One region of the Aquamicrobium ahrensii genome, then DNA from elsewhere that is predicted to be linked to it. Evidence: riboswitches for the same ligand, from Rfam matches in the RefSeq annotation. Region 1 holds a riboswitch; each other region holds the start of a gene.

The links. A riboswitch is a leader RNA that binds a small molecule or an ion and turns the genes downstream of it on or off. The one in region 1 is predicted to bind cobalamin.
Region 2: another riboswitch for cobalamin. It lies ahead of ABID44_RS13875 (TonB-dependent receptor); the one in region 1 lies ahead of ABID44_RS14535 (CbtB domain-containing protein).
Region 3: another riboswitch for cobalamin. It lies ahead of ABID44_RS13570 (ABC transporter substrate-binding protein); the one in region 1 lies ahead of ABID44_RS14535 (CbtB domain-containing protein).

The regions. Positions count from the first base shown of each region.
Region 1 is NZ_JBEPMN010000013.1:6,981-10,250, reverse strand. It holds gene ABID44_RS14550 (TetR/AcrR family transcriptional regulator) at 1-309, opposite strand, end outside; gene ABID44_RS14545 (hypothetical protein) at 407-1,039, opposite strand; gene ABID44_RS14540 (CbtA family protein) at 1,047-1,781, opposite strand; gene ABID44_RS14535 (CbtB domain-containing protein) at 1,794-2,003, opposite strand; adenosylcobalamin (AdoCbl) riboswitch at 2,052-2,134, opposite strand; gene ABID44_RS14530 (histidine phosphatase family protein) at 2,195-2,749, shown strand; gene ABID44_RS14525 (pyridoxal phosphate-dependent aminotransferase) at 2,756-3,270, opposite strand, start outside.
Region 2 is NZ_JBEPMN010000011.1:91,863-95,132, forward strand. It holds gene ABID44_RS13870 (asparaginase) at 1-666, shown strand, start outside; cobalamin riboswitch at 1,075-1,269, shown strand; gene ABID44_RS13875 (TonB-dependent receptor) at 1,372-3,270, shown strand, end outside.
Region 3 is NZ_JBEPMN010000011.1:25,489-28,758, forward strand. It holds gene ABID44_RS13565 (FecCD family ABC transporter permease) at 1-368, opposite strand, end outside; gene ABID44_RS13570 (ABC transporter substrate-binding protein) at 395-1,411, opposite strand; cobalamin riboswitch at 1,565-1,766, opposite strand; gene ABID44_RS13575 (trans-sulfuration enzyme family protein) at 1,882-3,051, opposite strand; gene ABID44_RS13580 (pyridoxal-phosphate dependent enzyme) at 3,048-3,270, opposite strand, start outside.

The sequences.
Region 1 (3,270 bases):
GCGCCGCTCGATATGGAAGGCGATGTGATTGGCCACGAAAGCGGACAGCCGCTCGGCGGCGTCGCCGGAGGAAGGGCGGGCGTCGTTCCATGCACCCAGCAGCGCCTCCATATGCGCGCGCATCAGTGTGAACAGCAGTTCTTCCTTGGTGGGAAAGTAGCGATAGAGAGCGGCCGGCTGCACGCCCACCCGGGCGGCGAGCTGGCGCATGGTCACCGCCTCGTAGCCGTGACGCGCAATGAGGTCGACAGCCGCCTCGCGGATCGCCGCCTCAGTCCGTTCTCCATCCGAGCCTGCCGTTCGCGCCATCGGATTCCTCTCCATCAATTAATAAAACGTACGTTCAATTAATTCAAGGGGCGCTCATTTCAGTAAGGACGATGGCTGGGAATGGATGGAAGTCGGGTCAGACCTGATCCTGCTCCGGATAAGAGCGCCCCTTGCCGAGAACCATGCCGACGCCGATCAGCGCCAGCCCGAGGCCTGAAAAGGCGGCCAGGCTTGGCAGATGCTTGGGGATTTCGCTCCATACCGGGCGCACAACACTGGCCGTGTCGAATGTGTCGGCGCTGTACTGGCACAGAATGAAGGACGATTGCTTGCGCACCATATCCGCGTCGATGCGCGATATGAGGTCTTCCACGGCTGCCTTGTTGGCTGAGGTTTCCCGCATATGGGAAAGCAGTTCGCGCGCAGCCGACAGATAGGCATGGGCGCACTCGTTGAAGGGGCTTTCCTCGTCGCTCAGCGAGCCCGGAACCAGCCCCCACAGGCAATAGGTATACTGGATATTGCCGTAATTCAGCAGCCGCACGAAAGTGTCGTCCACCTGCCGCTCCTGCGCGGCGAGCTTCATGATCTCGCTGCGGTGGTCCGCAATCACGGCCATCTGGCCGTGTGACAGGCTGGCGATCGGTATGCCTTTGATTTCCGCCGGATTGCTGCGCCGATGCGCTTCAGCCGAAGATGATGCGAAGCAAGCCGCGGCAACCGCAACAAGAAGCGCGGCGCGCGCCGGTGGGGGAGCGCGCCGCGTCATGGCGTTGTCAGGCCGCCCGGGCGCGTGCGCCGGCAGGCAGGGCCCGCTCGGCGACTGCGCCGAAGGCAAGGCCGATCACCGTCCACAGCACGGCGTGCATGCCGAGCGAGGAGGTGCGGAAGCGCCAGAGCAGGTCGGCTGAATAGCCTTCCGGAATCTCGTTCACCGTCGGCAACGCATATTGGGCGATGGCGATGATGACGAGGAAGGCGAGCCCACCGACAATACCGGCGGTCCAGCCGCCAAGCCGGGTCCACAGCCGCCGCGCCAGCGCCACGGCGACGACAGCGGCGATGATGGAGACGATCAGCATGACGAAGAACAACTCCGTGCGTTCGCCGATCGTTTCGGGATTGCCGACGGCCGGCGGCGTCGCCGGATATTTCAGCGCCGGCGCCAGCACCACGGCGATGAAGGCGGCGACGGCCAGAAGCCCGGCGGTGGCGCGGGGTCCGAGCGAGGTCACGCGGCCATGGACATAGGCGAACACGAGGGAGAACAGACCGCCGATGGCGGCGCCGTAGACGACCGAGCCGGTCAGGAGGCCCAGGCCCGCCTGGGTCTCGCGGCTGACCAGTTCTTCTTCCTCTTCGGCAGGCTCGCCGGAGGCTGCGGCCATCGCTTCTTCATAGGCGATGGCGCTGTCGATGTGAGGCTCGCCGAACACACGGGCGAATCCGAACGCGAAAAGTCCGGCCAGGATGCCGACCAGCATCCCGCGAAGCAGAAGATTTCCAACCATGGCGTCAGACTTTCAGTGGCAGGGGAAGCCGAGGAGATGGCGCGCGTCATGAACGAATTCATGCGTGCTCAGGTTCGAGAGCAGGGTTGTCGCCCCTTCCTCCGCCCCGATAAAATAGATGGCCAGCATCATGAGCAGGCCGCCAAAGATCGCCCACGGCATGATTTCGCGCACCGGAATCGGAACCGGGCGGACTTCTGGTGCAAAAGTGATGTCGGACATCGTGCTTCTCCCTGGGATGCTGCGTCCCGCTGTTGCAAGCTGTGAAACACGGATCAAGGCCTGACTTCCGGCGATAATTGCCGGTCACAGTGGCGCGACCGCGCTGGATTTTCACCAGCTTCCAGATCCGTAATCTTTGCCGACACTAGTCGCCGTCATGTATGGCTGTCAATGAAGCGAAGGGAGTGTGAATGACAGGACGCCTGACGTTGATCTGCTGCGGCTCCACGGAAGCGAACAGGTTTGGCGCTTTCGCACGGGATGAGCCGCTGGAGCCCGGAGCGATCGAGTATGCCCGGATGGTGGCCTGCGGCCTTGCGCGCGCCGATCGTGTGTGGCGAAGCCCGGCGCTGCGCGCCGTCGAGACCGCCGGGGCTCTCGGGCTGGACGGCGAAGCGCGGCAGGCGCTGCGCGATCAGGATTTCGGCCAGTGGGCCGGACGCAAGCTTGCCGAAGTTGAGCCGGGCGAACTGGCGACGTGGATGTCGGACCCGGACGCGGCGCCGCACGGCGGCGAATCGCTCCGCGATCTCAGGCGTCGTGTGTCCGCCTTCCTGGAAGAGGCCCTCGGCATGGCCGGTCACACGCTCGCGATCACCCACCCGCCCGTGATCCGCGCGGCAGTTTGCGAGGTGCTCGATGCGCCGCCGCAAGGCTTCTGGTCGGTCGATGTCGAGCCGCTCGGGCTGACGCGTTTCACCAGCGATGGGCGGCGCTGGGCCCTGCGTCTGGCCGCGCTCCGGTAGGGCCTGCTAGCCGGCCCTCGCAATCTCAAGAGCCTTCGGCATTTCCTCGGCCAGAATGTCGAGCTCATGGTCGAGCCCGACGCTGATGCGAATGCAGCGATCCAGCCCTGCCGCCATGGGTTTGCGGATGAACACGCCTCGCGCCAGCAGCGCCTGCATCAGTTTCAGGGCGAACGCTCCGTCCTCACCGCAATCCACGGCCACGAAATTCGTGGCCGAGGGCAGGGCCTGCAAACCGTTGTCCCCGGCTATTGTCGCGATACGGCGACGACCTGCATCCACCTTGCGCACGACCCCGGCCAGATAGCCCTGATCCTCCAGAGCCGCTTCACCGGCGATCTGCGCCATGCGGCTGACGCCATAGTGGTTGCGGATTTTCTCGAAGGCGGCGATGACCGTTTCCTCTCCGATGGCGTAGCCGCAACGGATGCCGGCGAGCCCGTAGGCCTTGGAGAAGGTGCGCATGCGCACGACGTTCGGCCTCGCCACATCGATCGCGGGCAGGGCGCTTGCCGGCGCGA
Region 2 (3,270 bases), on a different contig from region 1:
GGCGCGGAAGCGCCGGGGGCGGACGGACCTGCGAACCTGCTGGCGGCGACCATAGTTGCAGCAGACCCGCAGGCCGCAGGCCTTGGAACGGTGGTCGTTCTCAACGACGCAATTCACGCCGCGCGCCGGGTGCAGAAGGTCAGCACCTTCCTGCCTTCAGCATTTGAATCCATGGGGAGCGGCCCGATTGGCCACGTCGTCGAGGGGCGGGTGCACCTTCACATGCGCCCGGCGAGAAAGGCTCCGATCGCCGGGGGCCTGGCGCAGCCGGGCATGCCGGTGGCGCTGGTGACAGCCTGCCTCGGAGATGACGGCCGCGCGCTGCGCCAGCTGCCGGACCTCGGCTATGCCGGCCTCGTGGTGGAGGCCATGGGCGCGGGGCACGTTCCCGATGTGTTGGTGGACCCACTGGCGGAACTGGCGCAAAAAATTCCGGTCGTGCTCAGCACGCGGGTGGCCGCCGGTCCGGTATTCAGGGCCACCTACAATTTCGGCGGTTCGGAAATCGACCTCCTGTCTCGCGGGCTCATTCACGGCGGCGACATCGGAAGCCTCAAAGCGCGGCTGCTGCTGTCGCTCCTCCTCGGAACGGGTGTTCAGGGATCAGATCTCGCCACCGCCTTTTCCGGCTATGCCTCCAGTTGTGCGCCAAGCGCAGCCATTTGAAATCCCTGCAGCAGGCGAAACCGGGTTCTGCGTGCATGTCGGTTTTGCGAGTTGCTCCCGCAATCGTACTGTCATGTCGCCCTCGACGAAGGGAGCCTGGATTTTCCGTCCGGCTCCTTCATCTTCCCTGCCTGAGGCGTCTGGTTGCGGCAAGACGACCATATTGCGGGTGATCGCAGGTTTCGAGCCACCTGCTTTGGCGGGTCCGCCCCCGCAGCAGGGGCCTGTTTCGGCCCATTCGGAAGGCGAGCAATGTGAGGTGTCCGGCCGGCCTGTGAGCAGGCGATCCGACCTTCAAAGAGCCCTCCCCTTACGTGCAGCCAAGCTCCCGATTGGTGGGCATCCTCGGAGTCGAGCCATGGCTTATGCAAAGGGCCTGGCGGTAATTGACTTGTGGACAGTCCGTGCTATCGAGGGTGCGGTTATGGTTCTTTCGTCTACGTCCGGTAGCGAAAGCTAAGAGGGAATCCGGTGGAAAGCCGGAGCTGCCCCGCAACTGTAAGCGGAGAGTGCGCCGTCACTTATTGTCACTGGCTTTGCCGGGAAGACAGACGGTGCGCAACGACCCGTGAGCCAGGAGACCTGCCTGACCGTGGAAGTTCGGTGGGCGGGGTGTACCACTGGAATGTGCAGCATTTGGGCGCGAAAACCGCCTGATGCGGCGCTAGTCTTGCAAGCCCCCGTTGTAAAAAGAGAGGGGGAGCAATGGCTGTCTTCACATATTTCACTGCAAACCGCGTCGTCCGGTACGGACGAAGCTTCGGCGCCCTGCTCGGGCTTGGGGCGGCGATCATCGCCGCTGGAGGGCCGGATCATGCTTTCGGCCAAGCCAGAACCGAACAGAGCACGGAGGATATTGAAAAACCGCAATCTCCCCTGCTGACGCCGGAGGAAGCCATTCTTCTGGAGCGCATCACCGTCACCGCCCAGCGCGGCCCGCATGAACTGTTCAATGTCGCACAGAACGTAACGGTGCTCACCGGCGAGCAGCTCGACAGAAGGGCGGTTCGCGACATCGAGGATATGGTGCGCTACCTACCAGGCCTGAGCGTCGACCGCGAAACCTCGCTCAACAACCCCTATGGCCAGCTCGGCGCCTTCAGCATTCGGGGCGTGGGAGGTAACCGCGTCCAGATACTGGTTGACGGCGCGCGGGTGCAGGAACAGACAATTTATGGCAGCCGCGATTTTGTCGACCCCTTCAATATGCAAGCGGTGGAGATCGTTCGAGGGCCATCTTCCGTGCTTTGGGGCGCAGATGCGCTGGGCGGCGTCGTTTCATTTCGCACGCGTGATCCGCGGGATCTTCTGGCGGGCGGCGAAAAGCCCTGGGCAGGCGAAATCAAGAGCGCCTATGACAGTTTTGACGGCAGCTTCCGCAAGCAGTTCACAGCAGCTGCCGAGCAGGGCGACTTCCAGATGCTGGCGAGTTTCGGTCACCTTTCGGCACATGAACCACGCCTGAGAAATGCCCGCGCTGATGGTGGCATCTGGGGATGTCCGCGCCCGAGTTATTTCGGCTGCGACAAACTGTTCGATGCCGATACCTACGCCTGGAATGCGCTCGGCAAGCTCATCTGGACCCCCGAGGACCACGAATTCCGACTAACGGGAGAATTCTTCAAGCGTCACACCGAAGTCGATCAGGTGTGGGACGCTTTTGCTGCTTCCAGCGGTTATTCAAGCGCCAGCTATCCGCGTGAACTCGACATGCAACGCGTGCGCCTTGCGCTGGAGCACAAATGGACGCTGAACACTCCGTTGGTCGACGAAATCAAGTGGCAGCTGTCCTATTCGCCGCAAAAGCGCGACACGTCCGGCACTCAGACCCGCATCTTCGCCACGCGCACCGACACCTACACGCCTGTGCGCAACTATGGCGAAGCATTTCTTGAGGCGGATTTGCAGCTGACCAGTCGCTTCGAGACAGGCGGTGTTTCGCACAAGCTGATCTACGGCTTCGACGGGGACCTGACTGATTCCTCCTATGACGGCTATAACATCGTCCATCGATCCGACACTGACGCTACGACCATCCAGACCAATCAGGGCTACAATTTCCCCGAGGTGAAGACCCGTCGAGCGGATTTCTATGTCCAGGACGAGATGGAACTGCTGGATGGGCGGCTGAAAATCACCCCCGGCCTGCGCTTTGCGACCTATAGAATCGATCCTACCGCCGACACGGAGTACAATCCGCTTCCAGGCAACGAACCTGAGGTGACAAGCAACACCAGACTTATCAAAAAGCTCGGACTGATCTACGAACTGGATGATAGTTACTCAGTCTACGCCTCCTATGGCGAAGGCTTCAAAATGCCCACTTCACAGCAGATGTTCGTGTCGGCCAACGATCCGTTCATTGGGGGCATCGTTCTGCCAAACCCCCATCTGAAACCGGAATCGGTCAAGAACTACGAACTGGGCATCAGAGGCCTGCTCGACCGCGGAAGCTTCAGCGCCGGCATATTCTATGCCGATTATCAGGACTTCATCCGCGGACCTATGAACCTTGACCCGACGCGGCCCAATGTATGGACCTACGACAATGTCGAGGATGTGAAGCTGTGGGGCATCGAGTTCGCAGGCGAATACGAGTTCCAC
Region 3 (3,270 bases), on a different contig from region 1:
GACATCGACACCGCCCCGCCGCCGAGGCCGGCGATCGTCACGGTCACCGCTCCGGTCGACGCCCCCGCCGATATGCCAAGCAGATAGGGATCGGCCAGAGCGTTGCGCAGCAGCGATTGCAGCACGAGACCGGACAGCGCCAGCCCCGCGCCGCAGGAAGCGGCCACCAGCGCGCGCGGCAGGCGATAATTCCAGACGATGCCCATGTCGATCGGATCGAGCGGATAGGCAGCGCCCAGAACCTTGTTGGCCAGCGTCTGCACCACGATGGAGAGCGGAATGGGCGTCTCGCCGATACAGGTTCCGGCAAAGACCGCCGCCGCCAGGGCGACGAGGCTTGCCGGCCAGCGCCACCACAGCCGCGCCATGGAATGCTGGCCCGCAGAAACTATCGTCACCTGGCGACGCCCAGATCCACCAGCGCGTCGGCCAGCACCTCGATGCCGGCCACTGTGCGCATGGTGGCGTCCATGGCATGGCCGTCCATCACCACAATGCGGTTGTTCTTCACAGCCTCCATCTGGCTGGCGACCGGATCAGTCTTGAGGAATTCGAGCTTCTTTTCATGGTCGTCGGCGGGAAAGCGGCGGCGATCCATCCTGGCGATGATGATGATCGTCGGATTGGCCTTGGCGATGGTCTCCCAGCCAACCACCGGCCATTCCTCATCGGATTCCACGATGTTTCGAATGCCGAGCTTGTTCAGCATGTAGGCCGGCCCGCCCTTGCGGCCGGCGACATAGGGGTCGATGTTCATGTCGGCGCTGGAGAACCAGAACACGGCCGACACGTCCTCGATGTCGAGAGCCTTCGCGCGCTCGACGGCGTCATCCTCGCGCTTCACCAGATCTGCGACGACTTCCTCCCCCTTGTCCTGCACGTCGAAGATTTCAGCAAGCTCGCGCACGCCCTGATGAATGGTCTCAGTCGAGAAGGCGGCGGTGCGGGTGCCGTCGACGCCGACGCTGTTGTCCTTGGCCACGCAATCGGCGGGCATCACATAGGTCGGGACGCCGACCTCGTGGAACTGCTCGCGGGTCGCGACAATGCCCTCCGGCCCGACGTGCCAGATGAACTGCACCGCGACGAGATCGGGTTTCCTGGCCACCACGCTCTCGAAGCTGGGATCGTTGTCGGCCAGCCGCTCGACATTGTCGTTGATGGACTTGTGCTCGGGCAGCACATCGGTGAACCAGACGGAGGTGCCGGTCACCTTGTCGCCGAGACCCAGCGCATAGAGCGCCTCGGTGGAGGCCTGGCCGACGGTGACGGCGGTGGCCGGCGCCTTGTCGAAGGTGATCGTCTCGCCGCAGTTTTCCAGCGTGAGCGGATATTCCGTAGGCTCGGCGGCCGCATGGACCGTGAGCAGCGCAAGGCTAGCGGCGGCAAGTGCCAGACGCGGGAAGGTCATGACGCGAAGTTCTCCGATTGGTTTGCAGCGGGGACCGGAGGCTTCGGACGGGGAACGCAATGAAAAGCCACGCATCCGCAGGCATACGGCAGACGGCCTGATCAGGCAGGGAAGGCTTCATCGACAACCTCTCCCGGGCGCCCCGCCCGGCACGTTCAGTTCCAGTTGTCGGCAGGTCTCCTGACTGACGGATCGACGCCCTTCCCCGCCTTCCCGGGCCGAAGCCCAGTGGCATTTCCGGGGAGCGGACTCACCGCCTACAGTTGCGGGGGCAGTTTCGTTTCGCAGGTCTTTGGCCAACCTGCGGCGAATTCCCTCTTCGTTCCTTTCGGAAACCGACACCATGCTCGTATCGCATGTGCGGTGACCTTTTCAAGTCGGACAAACCGTCGTCCCCAGCAGCCTGCCGGCCCGAGCGGCCAATCGGGAACCGCTGAACCCCCGGGGCATTGCTTCGGGGCCTGCGTTCTTCAGCCTGCCAGCGCCTGCTCCAGATCCGCGGTCAGGTCCGCGCCATCCTCGATGCCCGCCGACAGGCGCACCAGCGAATCCGATATGCCGATGGCGGCGCGTTGCGCTGCGGGAATGGAGCCGTGCGTCATCGTCGCCGGATGCTCGATCAGGCTTTCCACGCCGCCAAGGCTTTCGGCCAGCGTGAACAGACGGGTCCGCTCCAGAAAGCGCTTCGTGCCCGCCAGATCGCGGTCGAGCTCCACGGAGAGCATGCCGCCGAAGGCCTGCATCTGACGTGCGGCGACAGCATGCTGGGGGTGACTTTCGAGGCCCGGATAGATCACCCTGCGCACGTCCGCGCGAGCTTCCAGCCAGCGGGCTATGGTGAGGCCGTTCTGCGAATGCCGCTCCATCCTGAGCGCCAGCGTCTTGATTCCGCGCAGGGCGAGGAAGCTGTCGAAGGGGCCGGAAATGGCGCCGACGGCGTTCTGCAGGAACCTCAGCCGGTCGCGCAATTCACCTTCCTCGCGCACCACGGCGACGCCTCCGATCATGTCCGAATGACCATTGAGGTATTTGGTGGTGGAGTGAACGACGATATCGATGCCGAGTTCCAGAGGCCGCTGGATGTAGGGGCTGCAAAACGTGTTGTCGACGATCGTCACCAGCCCCTTGCGGCCGGCGAGAGCCACCATCGCCTCCAGATCGACGATCTTCAGGAGCGGGTTTGTCGGCGTCTCGATCCATAAAAGCTTCGTCTCCGGCCGGATCGCGGCCTCGACCGCAGCAAGATCGGTGAAGTCGGCGAAATCCACGGCCAGCGAAGCCGTGCGCCGCCGCACCTTGTCGATGAGCCGGAACGTGCCGCCATAGATGTCGTCCGTCGCCAGGACATGCGTGCCGGCGTCGAACAGTTCCAGCACCGTCGCGATCGCCGCCAGTCCCGAAGCGAAGGCGAAGGCGGCAGCGCCGCTTTCGAGATCGGCCACGGCGCGTTCGAAGGCGAAGCGCGTCGGGTTCTGGCTGCGGGCATATTCGAAACCCTTGTGCACGCCCGGGCTTTCCTGCGCATAGGTCGAGGTGGCGTAGATCGGCACCATGACCGCGCCGGTCGTCGGGTCATGGCTCTGGCCGCCATGAATGGTGCGCGTCGAGAAAGCGAGCCGGTTCTTGCGGTCTGTGGTCATTTGCTGGTCCGCCTCAGATGGTTGATCAGGTCGATGCGGGTGATGAGCCCGATGAATTCGTCGCCGTCGAAGATGATGGCTACCTCGTTGCGGTCGAACACCGGCAGCAGCGCATCGAGCGTCTGGCTGGCCTGCAGCGTGTGCAGGTCGCGCGTCATGGCCGTGCGTACGTCCCCGTTGAAGCGCTCCCAGCGGCTGTCGTAGGGTCCCTCGACCCTG